3 regions of the Rahnella sp. RFA10(1/100) genome follow, and region 1 is predicted to be linked to each of the others. Evidence: predicted binding sites of a transcription regulator. Region 1 holds the regulator's gene; each other region holds the start of a gene.
What was found. The regulator Fur, encoded in region 1, represses iron uptake genes when iron is present. The targets are predictions, from matches to a motif close to ATAATAATGAGAACNACTATCAA.
Positions count from the first base shown of each region.

Region 2: the regulator Fur is predicted to act here: its motif matches at 4,432-4,454, upstream of ETV65_RS07110 (Nramp family divalent metal transporter).
Region 3: the regulator Fur is predicted to act here: its motif matches at 4,371-4,393, upstream of ETV65_RS00585 (TonB-dependent siderophore receptor).

Region 1 is NZ_SEWR01000001.1:1,377,403-1,383,154, reverse strand. Features, by position in the region: gene glnS (glutamine--tRNA ligase) at 1-1,277, shown strand, start outside; gene ETV65_RS06345 (OprD family outer membrane porin) at 1,762-3,174, shown strand; gene chiQ (ChiQ/YbfN family lipoprotein) at 3,188-3,523, shown strand; gene fur (ferric iron uptake transcriptional regulator) at 3,656-4,111, opposite strand; gene fldA (flavodoxin FldA) at 4,423-4,950, opposite strand; gene ETV65_RS06325 (methyl-accepting chemotaxis protein) at 5,372-5,752, shown strand, end outside.
Region 2 is NZ_SEWR01000002.1:75,876-81,627, reverse strand. Features, by position in the region: gene ETV65_RS07125 (alpha-keto acid decarboxylase family protein) at 1-1,169, opposite strand, end outside; gene mgrA (L-glyceraldehyde 3-phosphate reductase) at 1,497-2,486, shown strand; gene ETV65_RS07115 (DUF2502 domain-containing protein) at 2,646-3,080, shown strand; gene ETV65_RS07110 (Nramp family divalent metal transporter) at 3,155-4,384, opposite strand; gene ETV65_RS07105 (NupC/NupG family nucleoside CNT transporter) at 4,801-5,752, shown strand, end outside.
Region 3 is NZ_SEWR01000001.1:138,413-144,164, reverse strand. Features, by position in the region: gene ETV65_RS00610 (chromate transporter) at 1-420, shown strand, start outside; gene ETV65_RS00605 (chromate transporter) at 417-938, shown strand; gene ETV65_RS00600 (Bor family protein) at 997-1,284, opposite strand; gene ETV65_RS00595 (glycoside hydrolase family 3 N-terminal domain-containing protein) at 1,541-3,499, shown strand; gene ETV65_RS00590 (O-methyltransferase) at 3,506-4,189, opposite strand; gene ETV65_RS00585 (TonB-dependent siderophore receptor) at 4,542-5,752, shown strand, end outside.

The DNA of each region.
Region 1 (5,752 bases):
AATACCGCGGTTCACTGACGTCGCCGGGTAAAAACAGCCCGTATCGCGATCGTAGCGTAGAAGAGAATATTGCGCTGTTTGAAAAAATGCGTAACGGTGAGTTCGCTGAAGGCGCTGCCTGTCTGCGTGCTAAAATCGACATGGCCTCGCCATTCTTTGTCATGCGTGATCCGGTTCTGTACCGTATTAAGTTCGCAGAACACCACCAGACCGGTAAAAAATGGTGCATCTATCCGATGTACGATTTTACCCACTGCATTTCCGATGCGCTGGAAGGGATCACCCATTCGCTGTGTACGCTGGAATTCCAGGATAACCGTCGTCTCTACGACTGGGTTCTGGATAATATTTCTATTCCCTGCCACCCGCGTCAGTACGAATTCTCCCGTCTGAATCTAGAATATTCCATCATGTCCAAGCGTAAGCTGAACCTGTTGGTAACGGAGAAGATTGTTGAAGGCTGGGACGATCCGCGTATGCCGACGGTGTCGGGCCTGCGTCGCCGGGGTTACACCGCTGCTTCAATCCGTGAATTCTGCCGTCGTATCGGTGTGACCAAGCAGGATAACAACGTTGAAATGATGGCGCTGGAATCCTGTATCCGTGACGATCTGAACGAGAATGCACCGCGCGCTATGGCAGTGATCAATCCGGTTAAAGTGATCATTGAAAACTTTACGGGTGATGCTGTGCAGTGGGTGAAGATGCCGAACCATCCGAACAAACCGGAAATGGGCAGCCGCGAAGTACCGTTTACCCGTGAGATTTACATCGATCAGGCCGATTTCCGTGAAGAAGCCAATAAACAGTACAAGCGTCTGGTGTTGGGCAAAGAAGTGCGTCTGCGTAATGCCTATGTGATCAAAGCAGAACGTATCGAGAAAGACGCAGAAGGGAATATCACCACGATTTTATGCTCTTACGATATCGACACCCTCAGTAAAGATCCTGCCGATGGCCGCAAGGTGAAAGGTGTGATCCACTGGGTTTCGGCTTCAGAAGGTAAACCGGCTGAGTTCCGCTTGTATGACCGTCTGTTCAATGTTGCCAACCCGGGGCAGGCAGAAGATTTCCTGACCACAATCAACCCGGAGTCTCTGGTGATTGCGCACGGTTTTGTTGAACCGTCGCTGGTGTCTGCTCAGGCTGAAATCAGCCTGCAGTTCGAGCGTGAAGGTTATTTCTGCGCTGACAGTCGCTACTCCGGCGCGGAACATCTGGTATTTAACCGTACCGTGGGCCTGCGTGATACATGGGAAAGTAAACCGGTCGCATAAAAGTCATCGCGATAAGGGTTTAAAAACGCAGCTCAGGCTGCGTTTTTTTATGTCCGGGTTTTATTTTGCTGCTGCAAAAAATTGGTTTTCGTCGCGAATTAATGTGTTCCCGATGTATGATTTTTAAACGCTCATTTTCAGTACTTTCTGTGGCTGAAACGTTTTAACTTTTCCTCAGTAAAACTTAGTGACTTGTTTATTCTCTCTATTTAAATAATCTGTCGGTCTGATCCTGCCTTAAGACATGTAGTTACATTTTTTCATCTTTATGTGCACTTTGTCATACTTCGATGATCAATGATTAATTACCCATTGATAATTCGCGTCGCGAAAAATACTCTTAATGTTGATTTAACCGGTTACGTCTCTGACGGCCGATTTTGATACCCGTTTGGGTTTTGCACGAAATTTTTAGTCAAAATGAGGAATCTCTATGCACAAGCACCTTAACAGGGGCAGGGGATCGGCTTACCTGAAACCTGCCATGTATTCTCTCGCCGGCACTTTACTGAGTGGCGGAATGATGTTTTCACACGAGGCCAGCGCGGCCGGTTTTATCGATGATTCCACACTGACCGGTGGCGTGTATTACTGGCAGCGTGAACGTGACCGCAAAGATTTGAACAAAACCAAAGAAGAAACCCGTCCGGATGGCTCAAAAGTCACCGTCAATAATTCCGACTACAACAAATACGCGACTAACCTTTCACACTCCACTGCTAACCTGAATCTCGATTTTTCCTCTGGTTATGCCTGGGACATGTTCGGTATCGACGTTGCGGCCTTCACCGCCATTGAATTAGCCGAAGCCAGTGACAGCACTCATCCAAACGAAATTGCATTCTCTTCTAAAAACCACGCTTATGACGAGGATTACTCAGGTGATAAAGGCGGGGTCAGTCTCTACAAAGCGGCCGGTAAATTTAAATATGGCGGATTCTGGGGACATGCGGGCTATATTCAGCCCACAGGGCAGACGTTGATCGCACCGCACTGGAGCTTCATGCCGGGGACTTATCGCGGTGCGGAAGCCGGGTATAAACATGATTTCGGTGATCCGGGTGAACTGAGTTTCTCCTATATGTGGGCCGACGAATATAAATCGCCCTGGCATCTGGAAATGGATGATTTCCGCCAGAATGATAAGAAAACCGGCGTTTCTTATATTCACTCACTCGGTGCGAAATATGACTTTAAAAATGACTTCGTGCTGGAAGGCGCGTTTGGTCAGGCTGAAAGTTATGTCGATCAGTACTTTGGCAAAGCCTCGTACAAAATAGATTTGCTGGGCAATCCGCTGACTACCAGCTATCAGTTCTATGGGGCAGAAGATCGTATCAGCGACAAAAATGATCCAAACAGTTTGTATGATGGTCTGGCCTGGTTGCAGGCGTTAACTTTCGGCTATACCACGGGTCAGTTCAACTGGCGTCTGGAAGGGACGATGGTGAAAGCGGAAGGGAACCAGGGTTACTTCCTGCAACGTATGACGCCGACGTATTCCTCTTCAAACGGCCGTCTTGATGTGTGGTGGGACAACCGTTCGGACTTCAACGCTAACGGTGAAAAAGCAGTATATGCAGGCGTGTTGTATGACCTGGCAAAATGGGATTTACCGGGCTTAGCCGTCGGTGGCTCCTATGTTTATGCATGGGATGCCAGGCCGAGCACTAACGCGGCTTACGACCAGAGTCAGCGCCTGAAAGAAAGCGCCTGGAGTCTGGATGCGCTGTACACCATTCAGGAAGGCCGTGCGAAAGGGACATTGTTCAAACTGCATTACACCCAGTATGACAATCATTCGGATATTCCAAGCTGGGGCGGCGGATACGGCAATATTTTCCAGGATGAAAAAGACGTGAAATTCATTGTTATCGCTCCATTCACTATTTTCTGAGGTCGCTATGTCGATGAATAAATTATTGATGACCGTGGTATCCGCTGTTCTGCTGGCGGGTTGTGCGCCGACAGCCGATCAGGCTGAAATATCCAAAACGCGTGAGGCTTACAGCGCCTGTATTAATACGGCGGAAGGCAATCCGGATAAACTGGCATCCTGTCAGGCGGTGCTGAATGTACTGAAACAGGAAAAAGCCCACCAAAAATTTGCGGAACAGGAAACGGTTCGCGTGGTGGATTACCAGCAGTGTCTTACGGCACGCAAAACCGGTAATGGTCAGGCGTATGCCGCAGATTGCGGAAAGATATGGCAGGAAATCCGGGCCAATAACGCTCCGAAACCGTAAAACGAATCGCAGAAATCAAACCCCGGCGTGCCGGGGTTTTTTTAGGGTTGCTGAAATCCAGACATAAAAAAACCGCTTTTCAGCGGTTAATGAATTCACAGCCTGTCGGCAACGGGGTTGCCACATGCCATATTAGTGCGCAGGTTTATCGTTGTGCAAAGACTCATCTTCGCGGCAATCACCTGCTTCACAATGACCATAGAGATACAGACTATGGTTGGTCAGTTTGATGCCGTGTTTCTTAGCAATCTCACGCTGACGGCCTTCAATATACTCATCACGAAATTCGATTACACGTCCGCAATCCAGGCAGATGAGGTGATCGTGGTGATGCTGCTGAGTCAGTTCGAATACGGACTTGCCGCCTTCGAAATTATGACGGGTAACGATACCGGCGTCGTCGAACTGGTTCAGAACGCGGTAAACCGTTGCCAGGCCAATTTCTTCACCCATATCAATTAATTGCTTGTAAAGATCTTCCGCACTAACGTGATGACCTTCCGGCGCTTGCAGCACTTCCAGGATTTTGAGGCGCGGAAGCGTGACTTTTAAGCCAGCTTTCTTCAGTGCGGTGTTGTTGTCAGTCATGCGGATTCAGTCCTGTTACTATGTGCTAATCAAGTTGAGGCATGCAGCCTGTGGCATCGGCGGCACAAATTATTCGTTTAGTCTCTTCGTTTACGCAAGTGTGCCAATTGTCGTCAACGATAGCCTGTTAATAAAGATCACAATTTGCCGGTCACATTGGTAATGCAACGACTTGATCGATAGAAAAAACAGAGGAACTCAGTGTACCTTGATACGACCGAAAGTTACAATTTTGTAGCAGTTAAATTGTTAATTTCAGTAATAGTTTGGCCCTTCAATTGTAGAATAAATCCTCAGGGCCAACAGGGTTTTTAGCCAATAATTTCAGAAAGGCTGAGTTCTTCTGTGATCTGTTTCACCCAGGCATCAACACGTTCACTGGTCAGTTCCGGCTGGCGATCTTCGTCAATTGCCAGTCCTATGAAATGCTTATCATCAGCCAGGCCTTTAGAGGCTTCAAAGTGATACCCTTCGGTAGGCCAGTGTCCGACAATCACTGCGCCGCGTGGCTCAATGATATCGCGCACGGTGCCCAGTGCATCGCAAAAATATTCGGCATAGTCTTCCTGGTCACCACAGCCAAACAGTGCAACCAGCTTACCTTCGAAATCTATCTCTTCCAGCGTTGGGAAAAAGTCGTCCCAGTCACACTGCGCTTCACCGTAATACCAGGTTGGAATACCGATAAGCAAAATATCGAATTTTTCCAGATCCTCTTTGCTGCTCTTCGCAATGTCATGCACCTCTGCAACATCTTTACCCAACTGTTTCTGGATCATTTTTGCGATGTTTTCGGTGTTACCTGTATCGGATCCAAAGAAGATACCTACAACGGCCATAAGATTACCTAACCTCTTGTTCTCAATGAAGTGCTCTGCAACGCAGGCAATAATAATGCAGATGATAGCAAACTCGTGCGGCGGAGAATATGCTTCTGCTCGCCTTCTTAGCTGGGAAATAAGTTTATCGGGCAATATTTTTAAGTGTTATCGCCTTTGTGTGCTTTCACGCAGGGTGCGTTAACCTCAGGCTGAATAAGGTCAAACGCAAATTGAAGAAATAAGTCGTCACAATACTAAATTTCGAGAATATTCCGCCGATAGATGATGCGAGAGCAATCTCAACATAATAAAGAAATCGATGCCCGGAGAGGTGTTCAAACATGTCCTGGGGCACTTGCCTGCTGGTTACCTGTCTTGATTCTCCGCATCCCCCTCAATCCTCAGGCCAGAAACAGTCATGTTTCGAGAGAGGCATATCGTGCAGTTTTTAAAAAATATTACCATCAGGGCCGCTTTGTTAACAATTCTTGGCATTTTTTGTGTCATGTGGGCGGGTGTTTCCCTATACACCGTTACCTCCCTTGACACACTGACCCAAAATACCAAAAACAGTACCGAGCTGGTCAATAATATGGCGCTGATCAATAAAGGAAATGATCAGTATTTCCGTACCGTAACTCGCCTTACGCGTGCCGTCGCACAGCTTCAGGCCGATCCGTCAAAAGGTCCGGAAATTTTTGATACCGCCAAACAATCCCTCACCGGGCTGACCCAGGCACTGGCTAATTTTAAAACGGCGCCGCATCCGGGGCTGGAAGATGTTGCCGTGCAGGAACTGATCACCAATTGGGAAAATCTG
Region 2 (5,752 bases), on a different contig from region 1:
GCACCAAAACAGGCCGTGCCCTGCTCAGCGACCAGCACATCTCCCGGTTGCAGGAAATCCTGAATCTGTTGCCAGAAGGCATATTGCCCGAGGCTGTTATCGTGCGACAACGGCAATCTATTATGTTTAACGGGATAGGGTGTCCGGGTGCCAGCCAGCTCAGCGGTAAGCCGGTGCAGCACACTGACCGTTTTTTCGAGCGGTAGCTGGTGGAAAATCTGGTCACCTACCCGGGCATAAAAGGGCTGAAGGTCAATACATTTTCCGGACGGAAGCTGCTGGGTAAAACCGGCGGTAATGGTGTCAGTGAATTTCACCCCGACTGTGATCACCACATCGGCCCCTTCAATCGCGTCTTTCGTTGATGGTGCGCTGGCGGCCCCGGAATAAGTACCGGCAAAATGCGCCTGTTGCTCGTTAAATAAACCTTTGCCCATCAGCAATGTTGAATGCGCCAGCGGCACGTCTTCCATCCACTGTTCCAGCGCAGCTTTAACCCCGAAACGGTCTGCCAGAAAATCTGCCAATAGTGAAACCCGTTTTGCGCCCCGCAACTGCGTTTCAGCAGCAGCAACAAAAGCATCCAGAGAAGAAGGTGAGAAAGGCGGCTGACGCACAGGTAACGCCTGCGCCCGGGTACTGACCGGCAATGCGGCCACGTCGCTGGGCAGCAACAGATACCCCGGCCGCGAGTTGTACATGACCTCTTCAATGACACGGTCGATTTCAGCCAGGGCATTTTCCGGTGTGAGGGACGCCTGCGCCACGCTGACCGGCGCGGACATCCGTGCGAAATGGGTGAATACACCATCTCCCAGCGTGTGATGCAGCAACTCCCCCTTACGCTGAGACGTCAGCGCTGGTGCGCCCACAATATGCACGACAGGCACATATTCCGCATAACTGCCGGCAATGCCATTCAGCGCACTCAGTTCACCGACACCAAATGTGGTCAGCAACGCCGCCAGCCCCTTAATACGCGCATAACCATCTGCGCCATAGGCAGCATTTAATTCATTGGTACAGCCGACCCAGGTGATTTGCTGATGATTGATCACGCTGTCGAGGAATTTCAGATTGTAGTCGCCCGGTACGCCAAACAACTCGGAGATCCCGCTTAATGATAAGCGGTCCAAGAGATAGTCACCTACGGTATATTCATTATCCATGACGATCCTCTGTTAAAAATAAAGTAAACAGTTAATCCCACTAATTTAAGTATTACCCCAAACCGGGGAAGAGGATATTAATTATCCGAAATAAGGCATGGCAACGCAGAGTTACACCCCTGCACTGCGTTAAGGCAGGAAAGCGGATTCAGCAGTAAAGGTAATATGCAGGAAGAATAGTCACGGTAATCAATCTCTCTGCGCGTAAGGATTGTTCCGGATGTGATCTGATTAGCTGGAAATGCTTGTGAAAGCGCATACACTAAAATGGTTTTTTTATGAAGTTATTACCTTCTGTTCACTCCTGAATTGATTATAAGGACTCACATGGTGTATCAAGCCAGTCCAACCCGTTACGAGAATATGGAATACCGTCGCTGCGGCCGGAGCGGTCTGAAATTACCTGCCGTTTCTCTTGGCCTGTGGCATAACTTCGGCGATAACGCGCATTTTGAAAATGGCCGCAAACTCATCCGCCATGCTTTTGACCATGGGATTACCCATTTCGATCTGGCTAATAACTACGGCCCGCCTCCGGGTTCTGCGGAACAACATTTCGGCCGCATCCTGCAGGAAGATTTATTACCCTACCGCGATGAGCTGATTATCTCCTCCAAAGCCGGTTACACCATGTGGGACGGCCCGTATGGAGACTGGGGCTCAAAAAAATATCTGGTCGCCAGCCTGAATCAGAGCCTGAAACGCATGGGTCTGGAGTATGTGGATATTTTCTATCATCACCGTCCTGATCCTGATACGCCGCTGGAAGAAACGATGGCGGCGCTGGATTTAATCGTACGTCAGGGCAAAGCGCTTTACGTCGGCTTGTCGAACTATCCGGCAGAACGCGCGAAAAAAGCGTTTGAGATTTTGCAGCAACTTGGCACGCCATGCCTGATCCATCAGCCGAAATATTCGATGTTCGAACGCTGGGTGGAGGCGGATTTGCTGGATACGCTGGCGGATAACGGCGTGGGTTCCATCGCCTTCTCGCCACTGGCGGGCGGCGTGCTGACGGACCGTTACCTGGCAGGTATTCCTGAAGATTCCCGTGCGGCCAGTGACAGCAAGTTCCTGACTGCGGATCAACTGACAGAAGAGAAACTGGCGAAAGTGCGTAAGCTGAATGAGATTGCCCAGGCACGTGGTCAGAAGCTGTCGCAGATGGCGCTGGCCTGGGTTCTGCGGGGCGACCGCGTGACGTCTGTCCTGATTGGCGCCAGTAAAACCAGCCAGATCGACGACGCCGTGGGCATGGTCTCACATCGCCATTTCAGCGCAGAAGAACTGGCGGCTATTGAAGGGATTTTAGTGTAAACGGTTACTCTTCAGTATAAAAAACGCGCCTTTATGGAGGCTTCGTAAGCAAACCGTTAAGGCGCGTAAATCATTCAAAACAGGATTGTAAGCAATAGAACCGGTGTCCGCTTCCCCTTATAACTGTCAGCATAAATTATAAGGAATCTGGGGCCACACATGTTAAAACCGGTACTTTTTGCGACTTTGTTCTTTGCCCTGCTCCCTGCGGCGGTACCCACCGTACAGGCCAGCAGTTTCAGCCTGAATACGCCGGGCCTTTCTATCAATATCGGTGACCGCGACAGGCGGGGTTATTACTGGGACGGCTATGACTGGCGTAACCCAAGCTGGTGGAACGGCTATCGGGGCCACCACTATGGTGCACGCAGCCCGCGCGGCTATTACTGGGATGGTTATCGCTGGCGCGATCATGGCTGGTGGAACGAACGCCATCCGCCACGTCGTCCGATGCCACCGCCGCGTTATTATTACAGCGACCACGGGCGTGCGCATTATGATCACGGCCGCGGGCCGGATCGGGGTCGGGGACATGACCGGGGGCACGGCCATGATGATCACCGGGGCGGCGGGCATGGCGACCACCGCCATTAATCAACTGAATAAAACAAACAAAAACGGGACAGCGCAAACTGTCCCGTTTTTGTTTGCCTGTCGCTGCGCAGGCGTTATTTCGACATACCGATCAGCAGATAGAGGTTAAGGCTGACGACGATCAGCACGATGACCCGGCCCGCCCACTGGACGGTTTTCGTATTCACCATATCACCCATCAGGCTGCGGTTACCGGTAAAAGCCAGCAACGGCAGCAATGCCAGCGCAATCCCGAAGCTCAGCAAGACCTGGCTCATCACCAGAATGCGTGTGGCATCTAATCCCATCAGGATCACAATAAAAGACGGCATCATGGTCACCGTACGGCGAACCCACAGCGGAATGTAGAATTTCACGAACCCCTGCATCACCACCTGCCCGGCCAGCGTACCGACCACTGTTGAAGATAAACCGGCAGCCACCAGACTCAGACCAAAGGTAGTCGCAGCAGCGTGACCCAGCAACGGTTGCAGCGTCAGATAGGCTTCATCCAGCTCGCTGATCCCACTGTGTCCGCTGAAATGAAATGCCGCTGCGGCTGTCGCCATCATCGCCAGATTCACGAAACCGGCAATAGTCATGGCAATGCCGACATCCAGCTTGGTGGCTGAATAACGCTGCGCTTTAGAGGCTTTACCGCCCCGCTGAGTCAGCGAGGAGTGCAGATAGATGACATGCGGCATGATGGTCGCACCGAGTACACCGGCAGCCAGATAGACTGAATCGGCGGTTGGCAGTGCAGGGATCAACATGCCTTTGCCCAGCGCCACCATGCTCGGTTGCGAAAAGAATAACTCAACGATATACGCCGCCGCGACAAAAAGCAGCAAACCGGCGATCACCAGTTCCAGCGGCTTTTGCCCGCGTTTTTGCAGCCCGAGGATAATAAAGGTCGCAATCCCGGTGAGCACCGCGCCTTGTAACAGCGATACCCCGAGAAGCAGTTTAAAGCCAATGGCGGCACCAATAAATTCGGCAAGATCGGTAGCCATCGCGATAATTTCCGCCTGCACCCAGTAAGCCCAGACAGCCGGACGCGGGAAACGATCGCGGATATGTTCGGCCAGGTTTTTGCCGGTGGCGATACCGAGTTTGGCAGACAACAACTGGATCAACATCGCCATGATGTTGGCCCATACCACCACCCACAGCAACTGATAACCGTAAGAGGCTCCGGCCTGAATATTAGTCGCAAAGTTGCCCGGATCGATATAACCGATGGCGGCAATAAAAGCCGGCCCCATCAGTGAAAGCTTCATCTTTCTGGACGCGCGGCCTGTGGATTCGGCCCGGCTGTTCAGCATAGTTAGTTAACCCTTACAATTATTACGCTTACATCAATCATATCTAATTGATAATGATTATCAAGTGCATTTAGAATGATCTGAGTGATTGCTCTGATAGGCAGCAGCTGTAAGCGGGAAGGTAATAACTGAGAGGTGATTCGCTCACCCGATTTCAGAAAGCCAGACGCATCGTACTTTCCTAAAACAGACATTAACGGGCCAGATTCAGAATGCATTACGGCACATGATAAAACTAGCACAGGAATGCTAATTGTGCTTAGTTTTATTAACATCTTGATTTTTTGTGTGATGAGCCGTGATTTGTTGCAATTCGTGTTTGTAATTTCTATATTTGCAATCGACTTCACGTTTTAAATGTACGCGTTACATAAAATGTCCGTCGAAATATAGCCTGCCTCTAATTTGGAGCACCCATGTCCCGAATATTGCACTTTGTATTAGCGTTGGCCGTTGTCGCTGCACTCGCTTTACTGGTGAGCCGTGACCGGAAAAATATCCGTTTACGTTTCATTGTTCAGCTGCTGGTCATCGAAGTCTTATTAGCCTACTTCTTCCTGAATTCTTCTGTTGGTTTAGGTTTTGTGAAAGGCTTCTCAGACTTGTTTGAGAAATTATTAGGATTCGCTGCGGAAGGGACCGGCTTCGTATTTGGAGGCATGAGCGATAAAGGATTAGCGTTCTTCTTCTTGAAAGTTTTGTGTCCGATCGTGTTCATTTCTGCACTCATCGGTATTTTACAACACATTCGTGTACTGCCTTTCGTCATCCGTATTATCGGTACGGTTCTGTCGAAAATTAATGGCATGGGAAAACTGGAATCTTTCAACGCCATCAGCTCCCTGATTTTGGGTCAGTCAGAAAACTTTATCGCGTATAAAGATATTCTGAGCAAAATGTCTGAAAAACGTATGTACACCATGGCAGCCACAGCAATGTCGACGGTTTCTATGTCGATTGTGGGTGCGTATATGACCATGCTCGAACCGCGCTTTGTTGTTGCTGCGCTGGTGCTCAACATGTTCAGTACTTTCATCGTACTGTCGTTGATCAACCCTTATAAAGTTGATTCAGAAGAAGACCTGCAAATCGGTAATACGCATCAGGGCCAGAGCTTCTTTGAAATGCTGGGTGAATATATCCTGGCGGGTTTCAAAGTGGCTATCATCGTTGCAGCCATGCTGATTGGTTTCATCGCACTGATCTCCTGCCTGAATGCATTGTTTGACGTGGTATTCGGTATCACCTTCCAGGGCGTGCTGGGTTATGTCTTCTATCCGTTCGCATGGATGATGGGTGTGCCAAGCCACGAAGCCTTGCAAGTCGGCAGCATCATGGCAACCAAACTGGTTTCCAATGAATTCGTTG
Region 3 (5,752 bases), 1.2 Mb from region 1:
CTGACTGCAGATCAGTTCACCGAACTGCTCGGACTGTGCCAGTTTTTACCCGGCGGTAATATTATTAATCTGTCGGTCGCCCTGGGGATGGAGTTTCGCGGGTTACGTGGCGCATTATCGGCGCTGCTCGGGCTGATCCTCGCACCGACGATTTGTGTGGTGCTGCTCGGCCTGGTGTATGCACGTTATCAGAACCAACCACTGGTGGAACATCTGTTCGCCGGGATGGCGGCCGCCGCCGCCGGTTTACTGCTCTCGACCGGCATCAAAATGCTCGCCCCGTTACGGGGTAAATGGTTGCAACTGGCGCTGGTCGCTGTCGGTGTGATGGCGATTGCTGCGTTCCGCATGCCTATGCTGCCCGTCATGCTGGTGCTGGCCCCGGTCAGTATTTTCATCTGCGCGAGGAGTAAATTCTGATGCCGGTTCTGCTTTCTCTTGCCCTGTTATTTACCGAACTTTCCGTGCTGGCATTTGGTGGCGGAAATACCATTCTGCCTGAGATGCAACGGGCGGTGGTACAGGTGCATCACTGGATGAGCGCGCAGGAATTCAGCGCCCTGTTCGCTCTGGCGCAGGCCGCTCCCGGCCCGAATATGATGATCGTGCCGCTGATTGGCTGGCAGGTTGCCGGATGGTCAGGCCTGCTGGTGTCCTCGCTGGCAAAATTTGGCCCGTCCTCGATTATTACGCTTATTGTGATGGGCGGCTGGAAACGTTACAAAGACCGTCCCTGGCGGCAAATTGTGCAGCGCGGGCTGGTACCGGTAACCGTCGGGCTGGTGGTATCAAGCGGATTACTGATCGCCAAAGCGTCAGCGACCACACTGCCCCTGGCTGGGGTGATCGCACTGTGCACGCTGCTGTCGCTGAGTAAGCGAATCCATCCGTTGTGGGTGCTGAGCACCGGTGCGATGCTGGGTCTGGCCTTTGGTTAAGCGTCCTTACAACGAAAAAGGCTGCCATAAGGCAGCCTTGACGTGATATCCGGCGCGATCAAGAACAGAACACGCGGGCTTCACGCGGGGTGTAGATACCAAACGTCACGACACCCAGAAGACCGTTGACGAAAGTTTGTTGTGATTCAACACGAACCACTTTATCTGCGCCACCGCAAACTTTAGCCGCATCAATGGTTTTTTTCTGGCCAATGCCGCTGACGAAGAAGTGATGCGTGGTCACTTGCTTAGGCGCGGTCGCAATACCCTGACCCATGTTGAAAGTTTGCTGTGCACAGCCGGATAACAGTACGGCAACAGCCGCAGCAAAAATCACCTTTTTCATGACAATCCCTTATAGAAGACCTTAAATGGCCATTAAGCCTCAGTAGCCGTCTGCAGGTATGCCCCATAACGAAACGGGACGAACCAACAGATCCAAAGGGGGTTATCGGAAGATTGACGAAAAAATGTAGGCTAAAGAGTGAAAAAAGTCGGTTTATTGTGGTTTTTAATTGAGAAGCCGCTCTCAGCATCTGTCCGATAAATAGCGTATTGATAATTCATTGAGTTTTTATATATAAAAAACGTTAAGGATGATAATGAAAAGTAAACCTCTGAGCCTTGCCAGTGCTGCCCTTTTGCTTTCTGCCACTGCCTCCGCCACCCCTATCCAGCCTGACCTCAGCCAGCGTGACGTAACACGGCTGACCGTTGACGGATTGCAGTTCAAGGATCTCAATCATTCCGGGAAACTGGAACCTTATGAAGACTGGCGGTTGACGCCGCAGGCACGCGCAGCGGATCTGGTGAAACGCATGACGCTGGAAGAAAAAGCCGGTGTGATGATGCACGGTTCCGCACCGACCGCCAGCAGTCCGGTTGGGGCCGGGACGTATTATGATACAGATGCGGCGGAAAAGATGATTGCCGGCGCCAAAGTGAACAGTCTGATCACCCGGCTTTCTGCGGATGATCCGGCCGTGATGGCCCGGGAAAACAATAAACTGCAACAGATTGCCGAAAACACCCGACTCGGCATTCCGGTCACCATCAGCAGCGATCCGCGTAACTCATTTGAATATCTGGTCGGCGCGAGTACCTCTTCCGGTAAATTCACCCGGTGGCCGGAAACTTTAGGACTGGCAGCGATTGGGGATGAAAAACTTACCCGTCGTTACGCCGATATTGTCCGCCAGGAATATCTGGCCGTCGGCATTCGTGAGGCACTTTCACCGCAGGCTGATCTGGCAACAGAGCCGCGTTGGGCACGTATCAGCGGTACCTTCGGCGAAGATCCGACGCGGGTGCATAACATGGTGCGCGGTTATATCGAAGGGATGCAAAACGGTGCCGACGGGCTCAATCAGGGCAGCGTGATCGCTGTGGTCAAACATTGGGTCGGGTACGGTGCTGCTGAAAACGGTTTCGACAGTCACAATGTTTACGGCAAAAACGCCGTCTTCCCCGGCAACAATCTCAAAGAACACATTTATCCTTTTACCGGCGCGTTTGAAGCCAATGTCGCCAGCGTAATGCCGACGTATTCGATCCTGAAAAATGTCTCCGTGGATGGTAAACCGCTCGAACAGGTCGGTGCCGGATTCAGCCATCAGTTGCTGACCGATATTCTGCGCGGACAATACGGTTTCAAAGGCGTCATTCTCAGCGACTGGCTGATCACCAGCAATTGTGAAAATGATTGCCTGAACGGTTCGCCGCAAGGCAAAGAACCGGTGCCGGGCGGCATGTCATGGGGCGTTGAAAACCTGACGCCGCAGCAGCGTTTCGTGAAGGCCGTGCAGGCGGGTGTTGATCAGTTTGGCGGCGTGACCGACTCGCAGTTGCTGGTCAATGCGGTGAATGAAAAGCAGCTGACTGAACAGCGTCTGGACGAATCTGTCGTGCGTATTCTTGAACAAAAATTCAGGACCGGTCTGTTTGAAAATCCGTATGTGGATGTGGAGTACGCCACCCGGACCGTCGGGCGGGCTGACTGGCAAAAAGAAGCCGATGCGGCTCAGGGACATTCGCTGGTACTGCTGCAAAACACCGGCGACGTGCTGCCGCTGAAAAAAGGCAAAAAAATCTGGCTGTATGGCATCGGACCGCAGGCCGCAAAAGCAGCCGGTTTTACCGTGGTGGATACGCCGGAGAAAGCCGATATTGCGCTGATCCGCGCCCATGCGCCGTATGAACAACCGCATAAAGCCTGGTTCTTCGGCAAACGCCATCATGAAGGTTCACTGGCCTTTACCGGCGACAATGCGGATTATCAGGCCATCGTGAAAGCCAGCAAAGCGGTGCCGACAATCGTGACTGTTTATCTCGACCGTCCGGCGATCCTGACCAATGTGACAGACAAAGCGAAAGCGGTTATCGGTAATTTTGGTGTCAGCGATACCGTACTGTTTACCCGCCTGACCAGCCCTGAAGCTTATACCGGAAAGCTACCGTTTGAACTGCCATCGTCTGAGGAAGCGGTGCTCAGACAACAATCCGATATGCCGCATGACAGCGAAAACCCGCTGTTTGACATTGGCTTCGGGCTGGCGCGTTAAGCCCGGTTAACCGGTGACCCGTGCCAGCACAAAACCGTCCCAGCCCTTGCTGCCGACGGTTTGCAGCGCGGTCGCAGATAAACGCGGCTCCTGTTCGATCATCTCAATGAAGCGACGCACGCCCTGTACCCGGGCGTCGTCGCTGTGCGGATCCACCACCGCACCCTCCCGCACCACGTTATCGCCAATAATCAAAGTACCCGGTTTCGACAGTTTCAGCGCCCACTCGAGATACAACGGATTACCCGGTTTGTCTGCATCAATGAAAATCAGATCAAACGGGGCTTCTGCCTGAAGCCCTGGCAGCGTTTGGGCGGCAGGACCGACGTGTAAGGTAATTTTGTCCTGCAAACCGGCCAGTTCAATATTGGTTTTTGCGACACGGGCGTGATGCGGATCGGCTTCCAGTGTCACGACTTTTCCGAGCGCCGGTAATGCCCGCGCCAGCCAGAGTGTGCTGTACGCGCCGAGCGTGCCGATTTCCAAAACTTTTTGCGCGCCGGTAATTTGTGCCAGGAGCGCCAGTAATTTCCCCTGATTGGGTGCCACATCGTGCGCGGGTAAACCGGCCTGATGGTTATTTTTCAGCACCTGTTCCAGAACCGGATCGCTTTCCACGAGATGACGTACCAGATAATCATCGACCGCAGCCCATTTCCCGTTGTACTCCTCCTGACTCCCCTGACTCATTTTCGCCTCCCGGCAGTGAATTTTAGGTAATGAAAATATTTAAAAATGCCCTATTAACCGTAATCACTCGCGGCCATTTTTGCCCGAATTTTTAGTGCCCCTCTCAAAAAACCCTCGTTTTCATCAGGTTAAAAATGCGTCACCTCACACTTTTTGAAGAAAGTTCCCTTGAATTTACAAAATAATAATGATAACAATTATCATTAAGTTTAACATTTGCCAGGTTTGGTTACGTTACCGTCTGTCACGTATAGCCGTTTTTAGGCGGAACAAATGTTGGCTTTTGGGTTTATTACACATGCATCAATTAATCACTCAATAATTTATTGAGTTATTTATAGGGATTATGAATATGTTGTTGGCTTTCCCCCTCAAACGCTCGGTGCTCATGTGCGCGCTGGCAATGCCGGTTGCCTCAATGGCAGCTGAAGACACCGTCATTGTCAAAGCTGCGCCTGCGGATACCGCCGATGCGCCGACCCAGGGTTACAGCGCGAAAACCAGTAAAAGCGCGACCAAAACGGATCAGCCGCTGATTACCACGGGCCAGGCAGTTTCTGTCGTGACCCGTCAGCAAATGACGGATCAGAATGCCACCACCGTCAACGCTGCGCTGAACTATACACCGGGCGTATTCACCAACTTTGCCGGCGGCGCAACGCGTTATGACACCATCTCCCTGCGCGGTTTCCATGGCGGTGACGTCAACAACACCTTCCTCGATGGCCTGCGTATCCTCAGCGATGGCTCGACCTACAACTCCATCCAGGTCGACCCATGGTTCCTGGAACGCATTGATGTGGTGAAAGGCCCCTCTTCTGCCCTCTACGGTCAGAGCATTCCTGGCGGCGTGGTGGTGGAATCGACCAAGCGCCCGCAGTTTGCTGAAGAGGGTCATTTCCAGCTTTCCGGTGGCACGCAAAATACTAAAGGCGGCGCGTTCGACTACACCAACGCCATCAATGATCAGCTGGCGTTCCGTCTGACCGGTATGACCCGCAGCAGCGATACGCAGTATGATCATCAGCGTGAAGAGCGTTACGCGATTTCGCCACAACTGTTGTGGACGCCGGATGAAAACACCTCGCTGTTACTTCGCGCGTATCTGCAAAAAGATCCGTCCGGTGGCTACCATGCCGCCGTTCCGGCTGACGGCAGCCTCTATGGACAGAAACTGAGCCGCGGTTTCTTTGATGGTGAAAGCACGCGCAATCAGTTCAAACGCTGGGAACAAATCTACAGCTACGAATTCCAGCATGCATTTAACGATGTATGGTCATTCCGCCAGAACGCCAACTACACCCATTCCAATACCGAACTGGATCAGGTGTATCAGGCCGGCTGGAATGCGGATCGTACCGAGATGAGCCGTTATTATTCCGGTGAAAAATCATCCCTGGATACCTTCGCGATCGATAACCAGCTTGAAGCGGATTTCGCCACCGGCGAACTGGCGCATAAAGTGGTGCTGGGCTTTGACTATTCCCACTTTATCAATGATGTGAAATCTGACGCTGCTTACGCTGAAAATCTCAATCCGTACACCGGCGTGGGCGGTGATGC